Regions from separate parts of the Exiguobacterium sp. PHA03 genome, predicted to be linked through region 2. Evidence: predicted binding sites of a transcription regulator. Region 2 holds the regulator's gene; each other region holds the start of a gene.
What was found. Region 2 encodes Rex, which represses fermentation and respiration genes when NADH is low (regulators of the CRP and FNR family bind a similar motif). Its sites were predicted from a motif close to TTGTGAAATATTTCACAA; they were not measured.
Positions count from the first base shown of each region.

Region 1: a site for Rex is predicted at 2,247-2,264, ahead of adhE (bifunctional acetaldehyde-CoA/alcohol dehydrogenase). Genes of this name have one in related genera too.
Region 3: a site for Rex is predicted at 2,545-2,562, ahead of Q7C19_RS07360 (cytochrome ubiquinol oxidase subunit I). Genes of this name have one in related genera too.
Region 4: a site for Rex is predicted at 2,851-2,868, ahead of Q7C19_RS14380 (formate/nitrite transporter family protein). Genes of this name have one in related genera too.

Region 1 covers NZ_JAUTYQ010000001.1:531,860-536,859, forward strand. Annotated here, with positions in the region: gene Q7C19_RS02735 (Na+/H+ antiporter family protein) at 1-1,146, opposite strand, end outside; gene Q7C19_RS02740 (beta-class carbonic anhydrase) at 1,462-2,013, opposite strand; gene adhE (bifunctional acetaldehyde-CoA/alcohol dehydrogenase) at 2,350-4,944, shown strand.
Region 2 covers NZ_JAUTYQ010000001.1:2,120,002-2,125,001, reverse strand. Annotated here, with positions in the region: gene Q7C19_RS11045 (hypothetical protein) at 16-438, opposite strand; gene Q7C19_RS11040 (ATP-binding cassette domain-containing protein) at 438-2,339, opposite strand; gene Q7C19_RS11035 (redox-sensing transcriptional repressor Rex) at 2,507-3,166, shown strand; gene Q7C19_RS11030 (twin-arginine translocase TatA/TatE family subunit) at 3,166-3,363, shown strand; gene tatC (twin-arginine translocase subunit TatC) at 3,371-4,150, shown strand; tRNA gene Q7C19_RS11020 (tRNA-Ala) at 4,255-4,330, shown strand; gene Q7C19_RS11015 (S8 family serine peptidase) at 4,553-5,000, shown strand, end outside.
Region 3 covers NZ_JAUTYQ010000001.1:1,373,222-1,378,221, forward strand. Annotated here, with positions in the region: gene Q7C19_RS07355 (cytochrome d ubiquinol oxidase subunit II) at 1-1,016, opposite strand, end outside; gene Q7C19_RS07360 (cytochrome ubiquinol oxidase subunit I) at 1,029-2,426, opposite strand; gene Q7C19_RS07365 (N-acetyldiaminopimelate deacetylase) at 2,661-3,773, opposite strand; gene Q7C19_RS07370 (transcriptional regulator CcpC) at 3,757-4,647, opposite strand; gene Q7C19_RS07375 (disulfide bond formation protein B) at 4,713-5,000, shown strand, end outside.
Region 4 covers NZ_JAUTYQ010000004.1:111,449-116,448, forward strand. Annotated here, with positions in the region: gene murB (UDP-N-acetylmuramate dehydrogenase) at 1-161, shown strand, start outside; gene Q7C19_RS14370 (aminopeptidase) at 217-1,440, opposite strand; gene Q7C19_RS14375 (YkvA family protein) at 1,539-1,958, shown strand; gene Q7C19_RS14380 (formate/nitrite transporter family protein) at 1,994-2,830, opposite strand; gene Q7C19_RS14385 (hypothetical protein) at 3,014-3,616, opposite strand; gene Q7C19_RS14390 (YitT family protein) at 3,753-4,619, shown strand; gene Q7C19_RS14395 (CHASE3 domain-containing protein) at 4,821-5,000, shown strand, end outside.

The sequences.
Region 1 (5,000 bases), 1.6 Mb from region 2:
TGTCCCGATGATCGCAACCGTCGCTTCTAAGCTGAAGCCGTACTGGATACAAAGTGGAACGAAGATCGCAGCGATGATTGGAACAGTTGAGAAACTTGATCCAATGCCCATCGTGACGAGAAGACCGATCAAGAGCATGACGAACGCGGCAACAAGTTGGGAGTCGCCCATCAATGCTTTTGAGTTCTCAACGAGCGGTTCGATATCACCCGTCTTACGCAAGACGTTCGAGAATCCGTTCGCTGAGATCATGACAAAACCGATGAATGACATCATCCGCATACCACGCGTGATGACGTCATCTGCTTCACTGAATCGAACGAGACGAAGCAACAAGAAGAGGATGAGTCCCGTCGTTGCAGCAAGAATCATTGATTCCGTCTGCAGTTGAACGATCAATGTCGCGATGACGACGATACCACTTAAGATCAGTTTCGTTTTCGTGATGACCGGGATTTCATAGTCGTCCGGGGCGATATCACGAATTTCATACGTCCGCTCTTTCCGGTACGTATACAGACCAATCAAGAGACCGACGACCATTCCGAGTGCTGGAATCGCCATCGCTTCGATGACAGAAACTCCCGTCGTATCAAGACCATTAGCTTTCAGGTTTTTCAGTAAAATCTGATTCAGATAGATGTCTCCGAATCCGATCGGTAAGAACATGTACGGTGTGACGAGACCGAATGTCATGATGATCGCAATTCGACGTCGGTCCATCTTCAACTGAGAAAAAAGACCAAGAAGCGGCGGAATGATGATTGGAATGAAGGCGATGTGAATCGGTAAAGCATTTTGTGAACTGATTGCGAGTAACAGAATCGCGAACAAGACGAATCCTTTTAATTTCTTGACCGATGCGGCACTTGCGTTACCACGTGAACGTGCAATCAATGCGTGAGCGAGAGCATCCGGTAAGCCCGTTTTCGAGAGGGCAACAGCAAACGCACCAAGCATCGCGTAGCTAAGAGCGATTTCTGCCCCATCGCCAAGACCACCAGCAAATGCTTCGGTTGTTTTCGTTAAATCGAGACCGCCGACGAGACCGCCGGCGAACGCACTGATGACCATCGCGAGCACGATGTGGACGCGGAAGATCGCTAAGATGAATAGTAAAAAGACGGCAAACAATACGGCGTTAATCATTCGGTAAAACCACACTTTCTTTTGTTATCACTGCACTATACTAAAGTATCTTACAGCCATGTTGGAACACTGTCAAGGGTAAAAGTCTGACCTCGTATTAAAGGACTTCACGATAGGCTTTTTAGCTTTGCATAAAAAGTCACATTTTTTTATACCCGGAAGCATGAGATGAAAGGCGTATAGATTACTGAAAATGGCTCACACAAAAAAACGTGCCATCCTTCTCCATTACGAGAAAATGGCACATTATCTTTAATTTAAGACGGAGTAGAATATCCCGAGTCTATTTGAGTTTCTTCTATAAGAGAGCAATCAGCAATCGACGACGTCGAGTTTACCGGTCCCTGGATCGATGACGAGTCCGTGGACATTCGTACCAGGTGGCAGTAAGGGGTGGTTCTTCACGAGACTGACGGAGTGGGCGACACTCTCCTGAACTGACGTAAAGCCACGCAACCATTGATTTAAATCAACACCTGATACTTCAAGCGTGTGAAGAATCTGTTGGTCGATACCTCGATCCTTCATTTCGCTGATCATATGTTTAGGATCAATCGTGCTCATGCCGCAGTCGTGGTGACCGATGACGACGACTTCTTCGGCACCCAGTGCATACAATGCGACGAGAATCGAACGCATGACAGAACCGAATGGGTGCGATAGGATAGCACCGGCATTTTTGATGATCTTCGCATCCCCGTTCTTAAGGCCGAGTGCGTGTGGAAGAAGTTCCGTTAGGCGAGCATCCATACACGTCAGGATGACGACCTTTTTGTCCGGGAACTTATCCGAGACGAACTGCTCATACTGTTTTTCGGCGACGAATCGCTCGTTGAAAGCTAACATTTCCTGTACAACTGACATTTAAGTGTCCTCCTTTAGTGGTAGCTCTTAATATGTACCCCATAATCAGAATACAAGATGATGAAATGGCTATCAAGTCACGAAAATGCGAGTGTGATAAATCGCACACGTCTTCGTACATAGAGCAAAATGATGAAAAAGGAGAATCCACAATAGATGTAAACGTTACCAAGGGTGTGAGGGAATTCACAGGATGGTCATGCACAAAACAGGAAAAAGGGGTTATGATTGATTTGTGAAGGAAAGCACAAACTATTGAAAAACAGCTTGGCATTCCTGACATAATGGTTGGCAAATCAAACTCAGATTCGTTCCACGACAGGGAGGAAACCACTCATGGCTGTGAAAGAAAAAACAAAATCGACGGTAACGCCGGTCGAACAAGCAATTGGACAAATTGTTGAAAAAGGACAACGTGCATTACAGGAGTTATTGACATTCGATCAAGAAAAAATTGATACGATCGTCCGTGATATGGCACTTGCCGGACTTGAACGGCACGTCGAACTCGCTCGTCTCGCAACAGAAGAGACAGGGCGCGGTGTCTTTGAAGATAAGATGATTAAAAATATATTTGCGACAGAATACATCTACAACAGTCTACGTCATGAAAAAACGGTCGGGATTCTGGAAGAAGATGTCCAAAACGGCATCACCTATATCGCTGAACCGGTCGGTGTCGTCTGTGGTGTCACACCAGTCACCAACCCAACGTCAACGACGATGTTCAAAGCATTGATTGCGATCAAGACACGTAACCCGATCATCTTCGCGTTCCACCCGTCGGCACAACGGTGTTCCGTCGAAGCGGCGAAAACACTTCGCGATGCAGCCATCAAAGCTGGGGCGCCGAAAGACTGCATTCAATGGGTCGAAGAACCATCACTTGAAGCAACGAAAGTCTTGATGAACCATGAAAACATCGCCATGGTCCTGGCAACAGGTGGTGCAGGAATGGTCAAATCAGCGTATTCAACAGGTAAACCGGCACTCGGTGTTGGACCAGGGAACGTTCCTTGCTACATTGAACAATCAGCAAAAGTCAAACGGGCAGTCAGCGATCTCGTTCTCTCAAAAACGTTTGATAATGGGATGATTTGTGCGTCTGAGCAAGCCGTCATCGTTGACCAAGAAATATATGCAACGGTCCGTGCAGAAATGGAAGCACTCGGTTGTTACTTCTGTACACCGGAAGAAAAACAACGCCTCGAATCACTCGTCATCAAAACCGATACATGTGCCGTCAACGCGGACATCGTCGGGAAACCTGCGACATGGATTGCAGAAAAAGCTGGGATCGTTGTTCCGGAAACGACGGTCATGCTCGTCGCGGAACTCGAGCACGTTGGAGCAGCAGAACCACTGTCTCATGAAAAACTCAGTCCCGTCCTCGGTGCGTACCGCGTTGCATCCACCGAAGAAGCGTTTACGATTGCTGAACAGATGCTTGAAATCGGTGGTCTCGGTCATACCGCCGTCATTCATACGACGAACGATGATTTGATGACAGCGTTCGGACTCCGCATGAAAGCCTGCCGGATTCTCGTCAACAGTCCATCTGCTCATGGCGGAATCGGTGATCTTTATAACGAGTTGACACCATCACTGACACTCGGTTGCGGCTCATACGGGAAAAACTCTGTTTCTGAAAACGTGACAGCGAAACATTTACTCAACGTCAAGAAGGTGGCGAGACGACGCGTGAACATGCAATGGTTCAAAGTACCAGAAAAAATCTACTTCGAAAAGAACTCCGTTCAGTACTTGCGGTCGATGACTGACGTCTCACGCGTCATGATTGTCACCGATCCAACGATGGTACAGTTCGGTTATGCCGATAAAGTGATTCAAAACTTGCCACAGTCTGTCAGTTACCGAATCTTCGACCAAGTCGAACCAGATCCATCGGTGACGACTGTTCAGACAGGTGCCCAAGCCATGCGTGACTTCAAACCCGACTTGATCATCGCTCTTGGTGGTGGGTCAGCGATGGATGCTGCGAAAGGAATGTGGCTCTTCTATGAACAGCCGAACGAAACATTCTCAAACTTGCGTCAAAAATTCCTGGATATCCGTAAGCGTGCCTACAAATTTCCGACACTCGGTCGTCAAGCGAAGTTCGTCGCGATCCCGACGACATCGGGTACGGGTTCAGAAGTTACACCGTTCACCGTCATCACGGATAAAGAGAAAAACGTCAAATACCCGATTGCTGACTATGCCTTGACACCCGACGTCGCGATCGTTGATCCGGAATTTGTCATGACCGTCCCGGCTTCGATTACTGCTGATACCGGAATGGATGTCTTGACGCATGCGACAGAAGCATACGTCTCGGTGCTTGCGAACGACTACACGGATGGGCTGGCACTCAAAGCAATCAAGATGATCTTTGATTACTTGCCACGAGCGTACGAGAACGGATCTGACGCAGAAGCACGCGAAAAAGTACACAATGCGTCAACGATGGCAGGGATGGCATTCGCGAACGCCTTCCTCGGAATCAACCACTCGATCGCACACAAAATCGGTGGCGAATTCCACACACCACACGGACGGACGAACGCGATCCTGATGCCACACGTCATTCGCTATAATGCGTCACGCCCAACGAAACTGGCAGCATTCCCAAAATACGAATCATTCGTCGCCGATGAACGGTATGCCGACATCGCACGTTACCTCGGTCTTCCGGCAGCAACGACAGAACAAGGGGTCGAATCACTTATTCAAGCAGTTGCCGATCTTGGACAACGTCTCAACATCAAGATGTCATTCAAGGCGCAAGGTATTCAAAAAGCAGACTTTGAGGCAAAACTCGATAAGATGGCAGTCGATGCTTTCGAAGATCAATGTACGACAGCGAATCCAAAGATGCCGCTTGTCGCTGAATTACGGACGATCATGGAACAAGCATACGAAGGCATCTAATAGAGAAAAAAATACTATGGCAAAAGATCGTTCAACCGGCTTCTCACTCTGAGAAG
Region 2 (5,000 bases):
TTCATCGATCGGACTTCAAGGTTGTGAATCGATTTCGTTTGAAGAACCTTCGAGTCCGTGACGTTTACTATACTGATAACCATCGAGCAAATAAAAAATGATTGCCAGCGCCCAAACCCCGACACAGCTGATCAAGAAAGCGGTGAGCGGTGAGACACTACCGTAATACGATAGGATCAACGGGTCAGTGAGTTCGACGAACAGTTGTGTCGTTAGAAGCGTACAGCATAGTCCAGAGAGTAGACTGACGAAAAGACCGCTCCATGTCTGGATGACAAGTCCGATCATGCAAGAAATCAGAAGGAACAAAGGAAGCGCAGCATTAAAGGCATCCGGGCGGATGAAGGTCGACACGTAGTCCGCATACATCGGAACGAAATAAAGAATACCGGATAACAGTCCCTGAATCAGGTTGATGAAAAAGCTTTTCGTTCGCATCAGTGTTGGTTCTCCCATCGTTCCATCAATTCGAGTAGATCGACATCGATCTGGTCCCGTTCCGCAGATAACGCTGTCGCTTTTGGAATATCATTAAAGACTTCCGGTTCGCAAAGCAACTGTTCGATTTCCGCTGAACGCTGTTCGAGCCGTTCAATATCTTGTTCGAGTTGTTCGATTTGCTGACGGCGTTTTTTTTCTTCTTTCTGTGCTTCTTTGTCGATCGTCTTCGATGCCGTGACTTTTGCCGCTTTTGCCTCTTCGGCTTCAAGGCGAGCGATTTCTTCTTGTTCGGCCTTCTTCTCTGTGTAGTACGAATAATCGCCGAGGTATTCTGTCACACCAGCTTCACTCATCTCGATGACGCGTGTCGCGATCCGATCGATGAAGTAGCGGTCATGGGAGACGAAGAGTAGCGTACCTTCATAGTCGACGAGAGCGTTCTCAAGGACCATCTTCGAATCCAGATCCAAGTGGTTCGTTGGCTCGTCAAGGATGAGGACGTTCGTCTTCCGGAGTTTCAGTTTTGCGAGCGCGAGACGTCCGCGTTCGCCACCAGACAATTCATGAACGATTTTGAAGACATCGTCGCCGCTGAACAGGAATTGTCCGAGCACAGAACGGACTTCTTGTTCGCGCATCAGTGGCCATTCGTTCCAAATCTCATCGATGACACGGTTCCGGTCATTGAGTTCCGCTTGCTCTTGATCGTAATACCCGATCGAGACGCCGGTGCCGAAACGGAAATCACCGAAGAGAGGACGTAAACGACCGACGAGGACTTTTAAGAGCGTCGACTTCCCGATTCCGTTCGGTCCGACGAGTGCCAGTGATTCACCGCGTTGCAAGCGGAACGTGATGTCTTTTGAGACAGCTTCTTCGTAACCGATCGCCAGTTGATTGACTTGAAGAACGTCATTCCCGCTCTGTTTTTCGATTGGGAAGGAGAGGACCGTGCTACGCTCATCTCCATCTGGACGATCGAGTCGGTCGACCTTTTCGAGCCGTTTTCGAACGCTTTGAGCACGCTTTGTCGTCGTCGCCCGAGCGATGTTACGTTGAATGAAGTCCTGCATCTTCGCGATTTCTTCTTGCTGCTGTTCGAACTGCTTCATTTCCTGGTCGTATAAGGCTGCTTTTTGTTCCAAGTACTTCGTATAGTTCCCCGTGAACTTACGACAGACATTGCGCGACAATTCATAGACGACATTGACGACTTGGTCGAGGAAGTACCGGTCGTGCGAGACGATCAGAACGGCACCACGATAACCACCGAGGTAACTTTCAAGCCAAGCAAGCGTATCGATATCCAGGTGGTTTGTCGGCTCATCGAGAATGAGAAGCTCTGGTGCTTGCAGGAGCATCTTCGCTAAGGCGAGCCGTGTCCGTTGACCCCCGGACAATGTCTGAATCCGGCGCGAGTAATCATCCGGATAAAAGCGCATGCCGTGCAGGACGGAGCGGATATTCGCTTCGAACTGATAACCACCGGCTTCTGAGAAGTCGTGTTGCGCTTGATCATACGTCTTCAAGAGACGATCGTACGCGACCGGGTCGTTCAAAATGTGCTCCATGCCCATCTCGATTTCCATCCGGCGCAGTGTCCGTTCTTGTTCTTGCAGATGTTCAAAGACGGTCAGCATCTCGTTCCAGATCGTCTCATTCGATTCGAGACCACTGTCTTGCGCGAGATAGCCGATTTTGACATCTTTACCTTTCATGATATCGCCCGAGTCATGACTGAGTTCACCAGCGATGATTTTGAGCAAGGTTGATTTACCGGCACCATTTCGACCGACGAGCGCAATTCGGTCGCGCTCCTGTACTTCTAGTTTGATATTTTCTAAAATCGGCTCGACGCCGAATGATTTCGAGAGTTGGTTGACTTGTAAGAGTATCATTTCCATCCATCCTTCCACCCTTTAGTCTATCACGAACAAAAGCGCGAGGTCCTGCGGAATATATTATTTGTGACTCTATGTGAAGTGGTTTACAATCAAGGAGAGTAGAAAGCTTTTTGCAAAGATTTGGGTGCCACGATGGATGTGGCCGAAGGGGGAACTGCAGGATGAATGGACCAGACACAAAAATTCCACAAGCGACAGCAAAACGGTTGCCGCTATATTATCGTTTCATCCAAAGTTTATACAATTCAGGTAAGCTCCGCGTCTCTTCTGCTGAGTTAAGCGAGGCGGTGAAGGTTGATTCAGCAACGATTCGTCGCGACTTTTCCTACTTTGGGGCACTAGGGAAGAAGGGGTATGGATATAACGTTCAACATCTCTTAACGTTTTTCCGGAAAACCTTGAATCAAGATGAGGTGACGAATGTCGCCTTGATCGGGGTCGGTCATCTCGGAACAGCGTTTGCAAATTATAACTTTTTAAAGAATAATAGTACTCGGATAGTCGTTGCGTTTGATGCGGACGAAGAGAAGGTCGGAACAACGACGCATGACGTTCCAATCTATCATGTTTCGGACATGAAAGAACAAATCGAAGCGAATCAGGTCGATGTCGCCATCTTGACGGTTCCATCCCAGTTCGCACAGTCAGTAGCGGATGAGTTAGTCGAGTATGGTGTGACAGGCATTCTGAACTTCACGCCTGCACGGTTGAACGTGCCAGCGAGCGTTCGGGTTCATCACATCGATTTATCGATCGAGTTGCAGTCGTTAGTTTATTTCATGAAGCATTATTCGCAATCAGCTGAAGGAGTGAAATCATAATGGAAAACCTTATCCCGCTCACGCTAGGTATCGGACCTGCGAGTATCGGATTAATCGCTGTCGTCGCGTTGATCATCTTCGGACCGAAGAAGTTACCGGAATTCGGTCGTGCTGCCGGTCAAACATTGAAAGAGTTCAAGAATGCCACGAACGGCATCATGGACGACGATAAAAAGGACGAACCGAAAGAGAAGTGATTGAATCATGACGGTTGATCAAGAACAAAGCATGACGTCGCACCTAGACGAACTGCGTAAGCGGATTGTCTGGTCGCTCCTCATCGTCGTCGTCCTGTTCGCTGTCGCATTTCCGCTCGTCCGACCGCTCGTCCGTTTTCTGCAAGCGGACTTAAAAGAGCTCGGTATCGGATTAAATGCCTTCAACGTCGCCGATCCTTTAATGTTGTATTTGAATCTTGCGTTCATCATCGCGCTGATTTTAGCGTCACCGTTCTGGATGTATCAACTGTGGGCATTCGTCCGACCAGGGCTTTATGAAAAGGAACAAAAAGCAACACTGACATATATTCCAGTCATCTTCTTTCTATTTTTGGCTGGTGTAGCCTTCTCGTATTTCTGGTTGCTTCCTTTCTTGCTCGAAGTCTCAACGGATCTCGGGAAAGAATTGGGGATCGAGCAAGTCATCGGGGTCGAAAACTACTTCAGTTTCTTGATCCGGTTGACGATGCCGTTTGGTCTTCTCTTCCAATTGCCGGTCGTGACGATGTTCCTGACACGTCTTGGTCTTGTGACGCCATATTTCATGCGAAAGAATCGGAAATATGCGTATTTCGCGCTGTTCGTCGTTGCGGCATTGATCGCACCGCCGGACGTGACGTCACACTTGATGATCTCAGTGCCGTTGTTCGTTCTCTATGAAATCAGTATCTTGATTTCTGCGCGGACGTATAAAAAGGTCTTGATCCTCGAGCAACAGGCAGAGCTTGAACGACAGGCGGATTTGATGCGTGAATTGAATAAATGAATCGTGAATTCCTTCCAGCAATTTCGGGAGGAATTCTTTTTTATGAAAGCGTTATGTTTATATTGATAAAGCAGTTAGCGATGCGTATACTAAAGATAATTCATGGGGGCTTAGCTCAGCTGGGAGAGCGTTTGGCTGGCAGCCAAAAGGTCGTCGGTTCGATCCCGATAGTCTCCACCAAGTGCATACGTTCAACTCCTCGAGTGCTCGAGGAGTTTTTTTATGTTCCCAGTTAAATTCCTTCCAAATATAAAATGTCACCAAAAAGAAATAAATTAAAAAAATAGACAAATATAAATTGTTTATTTCCATTAACTTCATTAAACTAAAAATACAGAATTTTCTTTAAACTGTTTTATTAGTATTACTACTATGGTTTTACAGAAAAGGGGAAACGAACGCATGAAGAAGAAGATTGCACTTATGGCAGCCGTCTTAATGACGTCTTCCAATCTAGTCAGTGCGCAAGGTGCACTGTCCTCGCAAGACAAAGCGACGGGTCAAAAACCGCAGGCGCTCTCACTGAAGAAATCGGGGCAAGAAAAGAACTACAAACAATCGGATAAAGTCCGAGTCGTCATCGAGATGGAACAAAAACCGGCGATTCAAATCGCCCAATCTCAAAACAAGCGGTATAGCACATTGAGTAATGCCGAAAAGGAATCGATCAAGGATCGACTCGTCAGCGTCCAAAAATCAGTCAAGTCAGCTATCGCTAAAAAAGCGATTCCTGTTACATATAAAGAAAGCTTCACAACCGTCATCAACGGATTCAGTGGTGAAGTGAAGTTCGGTGACATCGAAGATATCAAACAACTCGAAGGAGTCAAAAGTGTACATATCGCGCACG
Region 3 (5,000 bases), 750 kb from region 2:
GATGATTTTCCACGTACATAATCGTTATCGAACAAGAAGAGCCGTAAAATCAAATACAACGCCGGAATTAAGAGTAAAAGTCCGAAGATGAAAACGACGACGAGTGCGGAAGCCATCGTTTCGTTTACGACTGCTTTGTTGATATCGATATATGGATACAAGATATACGGCAAGTGTGTATATCCGTAACCGAACCACGCGACTGCATACTGTAACATGACCGCGACGAACGCGATGCCATAGTTTTTCTTCATATAGACGAGTGTCACGGCAATGAGGAAAAATAAGAAACTAGCAGCGAACCACCACCAGTTGCCGTTTAGGATATTTTCATAATGCCATGCCGCTTGGTTCTTCAGTCCAAAGAAGACGAGCGCACAGACGAGGATTGTTGGTCCACTCCAAAAGAGTGCCCATTTCCGAATAAGCGGCGTAGCTCCCTCATCTTTCGCTTTATCCGCGTAGAATAAGAGGAACATCGCGCTGATGTATAAGACAGATACGATAGCGAGCGCTACGACCGTCCACGAGTAAAAGTTCGAAAATAATTTCGTTCCTAAAAACTCAACTGTATCATTCGTTTTGCGGATGAAACCACCTTGACTGATTGTCAATGTTGTCGACATCGCAGCAGGAATCAGCAACCCTGTCGCTCCATACAAAAATGTGTAGAACATGCTGTCGTTTGATCCATAATTGGCGAACGCATAAAAACTACCACGAATCGCAATCAAGACAAGAACAATTGACGCTGGTACGAGTAGTGCCGTACCGAAATAGTAAGCGGAGTCTGGGAAGAACCCAACTAGTCCTACGAAGAAGAATACGAAGAAGACATTCGTTACCTCCCAAACAGGAGAGAGGTAACGAAGAATCAATCGATTCGTCAGATGATCCCGCTTCGTATATTTTGAATAAAAGGCGTAAAATCCAGCACCGAAGTCAATTGAGGCAACGATGAGATATCCGTACAGGAAAGTCCAAAGGACCGTGATCCCTAGTGTTTGAACGTCCAAATCGTTCCCTCCTTACTTGTTATCATCCACGAACATTGCTTCACCGCGTGCATGGTGGTTTTCAGCAAGTTCTTGAAGTTCTTTTCCAACCGTGTTTTTCTTAAACATCCGTAACAAGACGACCGTACAAATCGTACCAAGCAACAAGTACAATGCACTGAATAAAATGAGCATCGGACCAACCGCTGTTGAAGTCGTCGCCGCGTCCGCTGTTCGCATGATACCGTAAAGCGTCCAAGGTTGACGACCAATCTCAGCGTACATCCATCCCGCTTCGATTGAAATCATCGCTAACGGACCACCGATGAACACCCCTCGTAAAATCCACTTATTATATGGATTCAATTTTTTCAATCGGAATGCCAAGATGAACAAAGCAGAGATAGCAGTCAAGTACATCCCAATCGATACCATGATATCAAAGAAATAGTGGACGATCAGTGGTGCTTGATCTTCTTTTGCGAATTCGTTTAAACCGATGACTTCCGTATTCGGAGCCCCACCTGCAAGAATTGAGAGCGCATATGGGATTTTGACGGCTCCTTTGATTTCATAACTGCCGTCTTCTTGCTGATCAAGTATCCCACCAAAAATCAATTCTGCTTCATTTGTCGTATCAAAATGCCATTCCGCAGCTGCTAGTTTTTCTGGCTGGTATTTCGCTAAATATTTCCCTGAGAAGTCACCGACAAGTGCTGTCGAGAACGCGAAAATCAGACCAGCCATGACAGTGAGACGAAGAGCTTTCTTATGATATGCCGTCTCTGCTGCTGAGAGTGTCTTTTTGCGAAGCAAATGGAACGCCGCGATTGCTGCCAAGATAAAGGCAACAGTCAAGTAAGCTGAAACGATGACGTGTGTCGCCTTCGTCGGTGTCGCTGTATTAAACATTGCTTTTAATGGTTCGATTTGCGTTAACGTACCATTGACGATCTTAAATCCTTCTGGTGAGTTCATGAAGGAGTTGACTGTCGTGATGAAGAACGCTGATGCTGTCGCACCAATGACGACTGGAATCCCAATCAACCAGTGCAACCATGGATTTTTGAACCGGTCCCACGTATACAAGTAAATACCAAGGAAAATCGCTTCAAAGAAGAACGCGAACGTTTCCATAAATAGTGGCAAAGCAATTGTTTGACCCGCTACTTGCATGAGTGACGGCCAAAGTAATGATAGTTGCAAGCCGATTGCCGTCCCTGTTACGACACCGACTGCTACGGTAACGACGTATCCACGCGTCCACCGTCTTGCTAATAAGATATAATCTGGATCTTTGCGTTTCAGACCGATGAATTCAGCTGCCAGTACCATGAGCGGTACTCCGACACCAATCGTCGCGAAAATAATATGAAACGCTAGTGTGAGCCCTGTCAACAATCGACTGAGCACTACGGGATCATTGAACATGTATTTAGCCCCCTCTTCCTAAAACATACTTCTCTATATGGTCTATAACCGTATCATAGAGAACATAACCCTTTGTGTCTGTTTATAATGTTTGATGTAACAAATTGTTCACATATACACGTGATTTTTTTCACAAAATGTTCGAAAACTCTTATTCCTACATATATTAAAAACTTTCCCATTCCTGAATTCGAAAGGGAAAGCTTTATATCCTTTATTATTTCATAAAAATTTTTAAACATACTCTCGGAAATAATGGTCAAGTAAATCAATGACAAAAGAAATGGCTGATTCATCCGGGTTTAATGTTGGTTGATGCAAACCAGATGTCGGATTATCGACGCCGAGCCAGAACATCATCCCTGGGATCTCTTTCAGCATGAAACCAAAATCTTCCCCTGTCATCGCCGCGTCACATTCGATATAGTTGGCATTCATCTTTACGAATGATGAGAATTTATCCACGATTTGCCGGTCGTTGACGACTTCATAATAGCGATTACCGAATTGCAGATCGATTTTAACACCAAACGAAGCTTCGATTCCTCGAATGATGTCACGGACACGACGTTCGAGTTTTTCCATGTCTTCGCCGTTTAGCGCACGCATCGTTCCGTCAAGAACCGCTCTACCGGCAATGACATTCTCACGAATACCTGCATCCACTTTCCCAATCGTGATGACACTACAATTCATCGGATTAATGGATCGACTGACGATCGTTTGCAATTGCATGATCAAGGCTGCTTGCGCAACAACTGTATCAATCGTCAAATGAGGAAAAGCCGCATGACCACTTTGACCATAGATCGTGATATGAACTTCTCGAGCACTCGCGAACAGTACGCCTGGACGACTAGCAATCGTACCGACTGGATATTCCGGTGCAACGTGAAGACCATACATCTCACTCGGACGATATTTTTCAAACAATGGACTTTTAATCATCGGCTCCGCCCCGCCCGGTCCTTCTTCTGCCGGTTGGAATAAAAAGACGACATCATCCATGACTGGTAGTTCAACGATCCGTTTCATCAACCCTAAAGCAATCGAGGCATGCATGTCATGACCACACGCATGCATGAACCCTGGGTGTTCTGAGCAATACGGAAGCCCTGTCGCTTCTTCAATCGGTAACCCATCAATATCTGCGCGATACCCGATCGTTCGGTTTCCAGTCAATCCTTTCACTCGAACGAAAACACCTGTTTCAAATGTGTCATATGTGACACGATCTGGCGGATATGCACGAATTTGTTCCAATATAAAAGCTTGCGTCTTAAATTCCTTGAACCCTGGTTCCGGTATTTTATGAAGCGCGCGCCGCATCTCAATGGCGTATTCCATCTGACTGACTTCCTCCTTCTTCTTTTACGATGTCCCAAAAAGCTTGGACTTGTTTTAATTCAAGCATCGATTCCGTGGACAAGATCCAAGTATCTCGCTTCAGTACTTTTCCGGATGATGTCTTCAACGGAAGCTGCATGACTTCATTCGATTGCTGAATCGTCGACTCAGGTAAGATAGCAAAACCGATGCCATGTAACGCCATCTGTTTGCATGTCTCGATTTGGTCGACGACCAAAGTCCGAGAGGGTGGACTTGCGAACCGATCTTGCCACCACTCTAAAATTTCTTGATAGTACGTCGAATCACTTTTGAACTGGATGAACGGGCGATCCGTCACACGCAATTGTTCAATCGACGTCAACTCACTATCAACTAGATAGAGCGGGTCTGAGAAAAGGCGCTCTTTAACACCTTTCCAGTCCGGGTTTCCACGAATGATCCCGATATGAAAGTGTTCCTCTAACATATGACGCATCATCTCACTTGACCATCCGGTGACCAACTGGACACGCACATGCGGATAACGCTCGACGAATCGTTTTAAGACACGCGGGAGCCAGTATTGTCCCATGATGGAGGCGACAGCAATCCGAAGCGTTCCGTAAACGGCACCCTCTTCTGCCGTCAATTCACTTTTTAGTTCGAGTTCCTTCCGATTCATCTCTTTTGCGAGACCAATCACTTTTTCTCCTTGCGGTGTGATGCTTAAGCCACGCGATGAACGAATGAATAGTTTGGTTCCCCAGCGTCTCTCAATCGCAACAAGACGTTGACTAAGCGCAGGTTGTGAAACGAATAATCGTTCAGCAGCTCGCCTCATATTCAATTCTTCCGATAAAGTGATCAACATTTCCATTTCCGACACTTGCAATGTGAGATTCGACTCCTCATGATATAAGATGGCATTAGTTTAACACGTTAGAAAGGACGATACATATGACACGCTATCATTTTATGTTCATCATCTCAACGATTGCAACGCTTGGCAGTCTCTATTTTAGTGAAATTCGTGGATTCATTCCCTGCCCTCTCTGTTGGTGGCAACGACTATTCATGTATACGACAGCCTTTTATTTGCTCATATCCTTGTTCCGGTCGAAAACGATCGATCCACTCTTTGTACGCCTATATGTGCTTGCCGGCTTTGGTGTCGCCTTGTACCATGTCATCCTTGAGCGTTTACCCGATGGCGAAGCGTTATGTTCGAGTGGCTGTCTCATCAAA
Region 4 (5,000 bases), on a different contig from region 2:
GTGCTGAAGTATCAAAGAAACACGCCGGTTTTATCGTCAACGTCGAAAACGCATCAGCATCTGACTACATTGCACTCATTCGCCATGTACAAGAAACCGTCCAAGAAAAATTCGGTATTTTACTTGAGACAGAAGTAAAAATCATTGGGGAAGAAGCATGATAATAATCTAATCAGAAAAGGTGAGCCCAGTATTCGGACTCACCTTTTTATTCGTTTAGATCGACCAGTTTCCGTCACGCATGACTGATTCACGCGTCCCGTCTGCAAGTTCTCCCTCAATTGATAGATCCGCGGATCCAATCATGAAGTCGACATGCGTCATCGAGTCGTTCGCACCTTGTGCTTCTAGTTCTTCCGCTGAAAGACTGGGACCATTTTCAAGACACGTCGAGTACGCACGACCAATCGCTAAGTGGCACGAAGCATTCTCATCAAACAACGTATTGTAGAATAAAATACCTGAATCAGAAATCGGAGAACGATGTGGTACAAGCGCGACTTCTCCGAGATACCGGGCACCTTCATCGAGGGAAATTAAATCATCCAATGCTTCTTGCCCCTGTTTCGCTTCCGCTTTGACGATTTTTCCGTCCTCGAACCAAAGAGTAAATTCATCAATCAAGTTACCACTGTAGCTGAGTGGTTTCGTACTCGAGACATGACCGTTAACACCTGTCTTCTTCGGTAATGTGAACACTTCTTCAGTCGGCAGATTCGCGATAAAATCAACACCATCTGCATTCGGACCACCGCCACCTAACCAAACGTGACGTTCTGGTAATTCAATTGATAACTCTGTTCCTGGCGCTTTATAATGCAATGTTTTGTATTTCTTCTCTGTCAGGAATTTCGCTTTTGAACGCAGATTATGATCATGATCCGCCCATGCAGCAACCGGATCCGCTTGATCAGCACGTGTTGCCTTCAAAATAGCTGCCCACAGTTCCTCAATCGGTTCCTCTGCATCAGGGAATACTTTCTTCGCCCAGCTTTCAGAAGGTGCTGCTACGACACACCAGCTGACATTGTCACTCATGACGAACTTTCGCCAATTGGCGAGAGCAATACCAGCTGCTTTATTCGCACGCGCGATTCGACTTGAATCAACACCATTTAATAAATCTGGATCTTCGCTGACGACCGATAAGAATGCTGTTTTTTCTTCTGCAAGCTGATCGTAACGTGCTTTTAACCAATCCGGGAATGTATCAAACGAGTCTTCTGGTGCATCAAAATAACGGATTTTCGTCATCTCATCATCTGACCATTGTACATATACTTGCGTAGCACCTACTTCATATGCTACACGTGTGATTTCGCGAACAAGTGGTAAGTTCTCGATTCCCGCTCGCACCTCAAGTTGTTGTCCTGGCTGTAGATTGATCCCGGTACGCACTGCTAAAGACGCGTACTGTTGTAATTCTGCTTGTGTCGGCATTATGTAATCCCCTTTCTTGTATCTTTATTTTCACGAAATAGTTGCAATTTTGCAAGAAATAAGGCGAAACTAGAAAGAGAAGAGAAGGAGGCATCATCATGGAATTCACACCCGGAGATTTTAAATCAGCTTATACGTATTTTCACCGACAGGCACTCGATCTCGTCGGTGATGAAAAAGCACAACAAGAATTGTTGATTCGAGCAGAAATCGGACTCGCACATCTGACACAAGATATCGCGTCTACGGAAAGTTCTGATATCGAACGCGAGGCAGAACTCGTCCTTTATTTCCAATTAAAACAACTACTCGAAATGCTTCGTGCCCTCTATCAGAAAAAATTCGAGATGCATGCGGAGCAAGAACAATTATTGCTAACGGCAGTTCTGTACTTTACGTCTCCTGTTGACGCCTTACCGGACGATAACGTCCTCGGACTCTTTGATGACGCACAAATCGTCGAGACGATTTACGAAGAACTCGCCGCAGATGTTGATCGCTTTCAACATATGGAATGAATGAAAAAGCAGCTGTCGCGACAGCTGCTTTTTCATTATGCATTTTGTTTAGAAGCGATATGAACCGGTGCCGTAGATTGACGTGATTCATCTATTTCTAGTTTTTCTTTATTCAACCACGTATAAATCATTCCCATGAAGACTGCTCCACCGATGATATTCCCAGCTAAAGCCGGTAAAAGATTGTGCATGGCTCCTGCAAACGTAATCGTATCCGGATGTGGCACGATTAATGCGATAGAGAACAATGCCATATTTGCGATGACATGATCAAATCCTGATGCGAAGAAGACTGCGACAAGTACCATCATCATCATGATTTGCGCTAACTCATTCTTCATGTTCTTCGGAATGAAAATTGCTAAACAGACCATCCAGTTACAGAAGATTGCCCGAGTAAAGATTTCCCACGTCGAATGATGAATTTTTGTTTCCGATACAGCAAACAACCAATTGTTCATTCCAAGTTCCTGTAAGATACCTGTTTGAGAGAAGAGTAGTGCGAATGCTAATCCTCCAAGACCATTTCCGATCAGACAAATCAACCAGACTTTCATCGTATCCATCTTCGTTGTATAGCCGCGCATCGTTGCCGTCGTGAAATACATCGTATTCCCTGTAAACAGTTCTGCACCGCCATAAACGATCAAGACGAGTGCCACTCCGAACGTCAATCCACCGACAAGTGTCGCGACAGGTGATTCTGCCATATACAGCCCATTAATTGCTTTTAAGGTAAAAATTATTGCAAATCCAATGAATATCCCCGCTAACATGGCACGAACTAAGTATTCGAGAGGACGCAGTTGTAGCATACGTGTCGACTTGATTGCTTTATTCCGTAATCCTTCTAATGCTTCTACCTCGTTCATTGTAGAAACCTCTCTTTCTTTTGTTCAACACTTCACAATGTTTATTCATTTATTATGATACTTCCATCTTAAGAGATGTTCAAGTCTTGAATCGACCTGTTTTATCGTTTTCATAAAAGAACGAGATGTAAACGATATCATTGTGTCGAGATTGTGAAAAATGCCTTTTCTTGCTTTATACAATTAATTAGTTTGAATTGAAAATCCTGATGCGAAACGCTCGAAAAAGGTTTGTCGTCTGGAGGCATCAAGCACATATCCATCGATGACGACACGATTAAAACGTCCAGACGATGACGTAGCGCGTTCGATGTCAGATGGTGTATAGATATCGAACGCGCTACGATCTATCTTAAAATCAGCTTTCGAATAGGGATCGGTATAGTGAATTTCAAGATTGGTCAAGTCAGGAATCGTCGAAAATAAAACGAGCGTATGATGCATAAGTACTTTTGATAAGCGAGCGTTCAAGAAATCCTGATTCATTTGTAATGTACCAGTATCGGTCCCGATCCAAGCACGCCGTTCTTTGCCTGTGACGTCATAAGCGAGCCGTAACGACTCTCCTTCGACATCTACCTGTTTTAATTCTGATGAAAACGGGAGTTGTTCAGCTAATTGGCGAACAGCTACCGTATTCATCATGGAAGCACCGACTTGTCTCGCTACGAGATCACCATCATGCCAAATAGATCGTTGGTTTTCTTCGTCTGGTTGTTGAAAAAGACGAATCCCCACCAATACGCCTAAACAAATACAGCCTATAATCAAGAATGTTTTCTTCATTTTCATCACCTTCCTAAAAAAACTTACCCTTTTTCATCTTTTTTCATAAGAAGGGTTGAAATTTTATGCATATGGGCGTACTCTTGCAGGCAGATACTCACAGAAGGAGGAGCATGAGGTCACTCATCATAATGCCATGACTACAACACACCCACAGAAAAAGAGAGTTGAAAAAATCAGTTTTTTAATCATAGGTACGTTGCTGTATTCCCTGTACATCAGCTTACTACTATCTCCAAATGATATCGGATCAGGTGGTATCATGGGGATCACGCTTGTCATTCAAGAGCTTTTCCACACTCCAATCGGATTAACCCAATTGCTCTTAAACATTCCCCTTTTCCTTTTAGGTTTCCGTTTCTTACGAAAGCGATTCATGTTCTTATCTGGCATCATTGTCGTTGCCTCTTCTTTTTTAATCGACTGGATTCCGACTCAGATCGTTCCCGAGTCGTTGAATGATCCGCTTGTTGCCTCCATCTTTGCCGGTCTAGTCTCTGGTCTTGCAATGGCATTGATTTTCTTTGGTGGCGCATCGACAGGTGGACTCGATATTCTTGGAAAGTTTTTCTTTGCTCGTTTTCATAATTGGCCACTTCCTCGCATATTTCTGATGCAAGATCTTGTCATCTATATCTTGGTATGGTGGGTCTTCGATTTGAAACACGTTATGTATGCTCTTATCATGAGCTTCGTTCGCGCCAAAGCTCTTCAAACGGTTTACAGTTTTTATTCCGCTTCTAAGCAATGTATCATTATTTGCGAAAAGGCGGATGAAATAAATGAAGTCATCACAAAAGAACTTGGTCGTGGTGTGACGATCCTTGATGCACGGGGAGGATACTCCAACCGAACGAAGAAAATGGTCTATGTCGTCGTTCAAAATAATGAAATCGTTCGTTTGCAAGAAATCGTTTCTTCTGTCGAACCTAACGCGTTCGTTACGTTCTCAGAAATCCATACTGTTTTTGGGAATTATAAGGAACATTCGTATTCGTTTTAAACTCAAGCGCAGCCTAGCTGTGCTTTTTCTATTTCGTTTACTTTAAAACAGCTTCTCGTATTGCACCAGCTTTCCTGCTTTTTTATTAGGAATACTGATTTTTTTACTTTCTTCTCCCTATTCAAAAAATGGACAGGCTTCACTTTTTTTGCGATAGTAGTTAAGCTTATGACATGTCTATTTATTTAAAGGAATGATTGCATGCACTCACTTTGGCGTCAGCGTATTCTGCTGATCCTTTTGATCAGTTTATTCGCTTCTATCCCAATCATTTACGCCCTATCCGGTTATCGGACGATTGCAACGATAACAGAGCAAATGAAGGATCATGACATACCGTTAATCAATCAAGTGGACCAGTTGGTTGAACATAACCGAGAT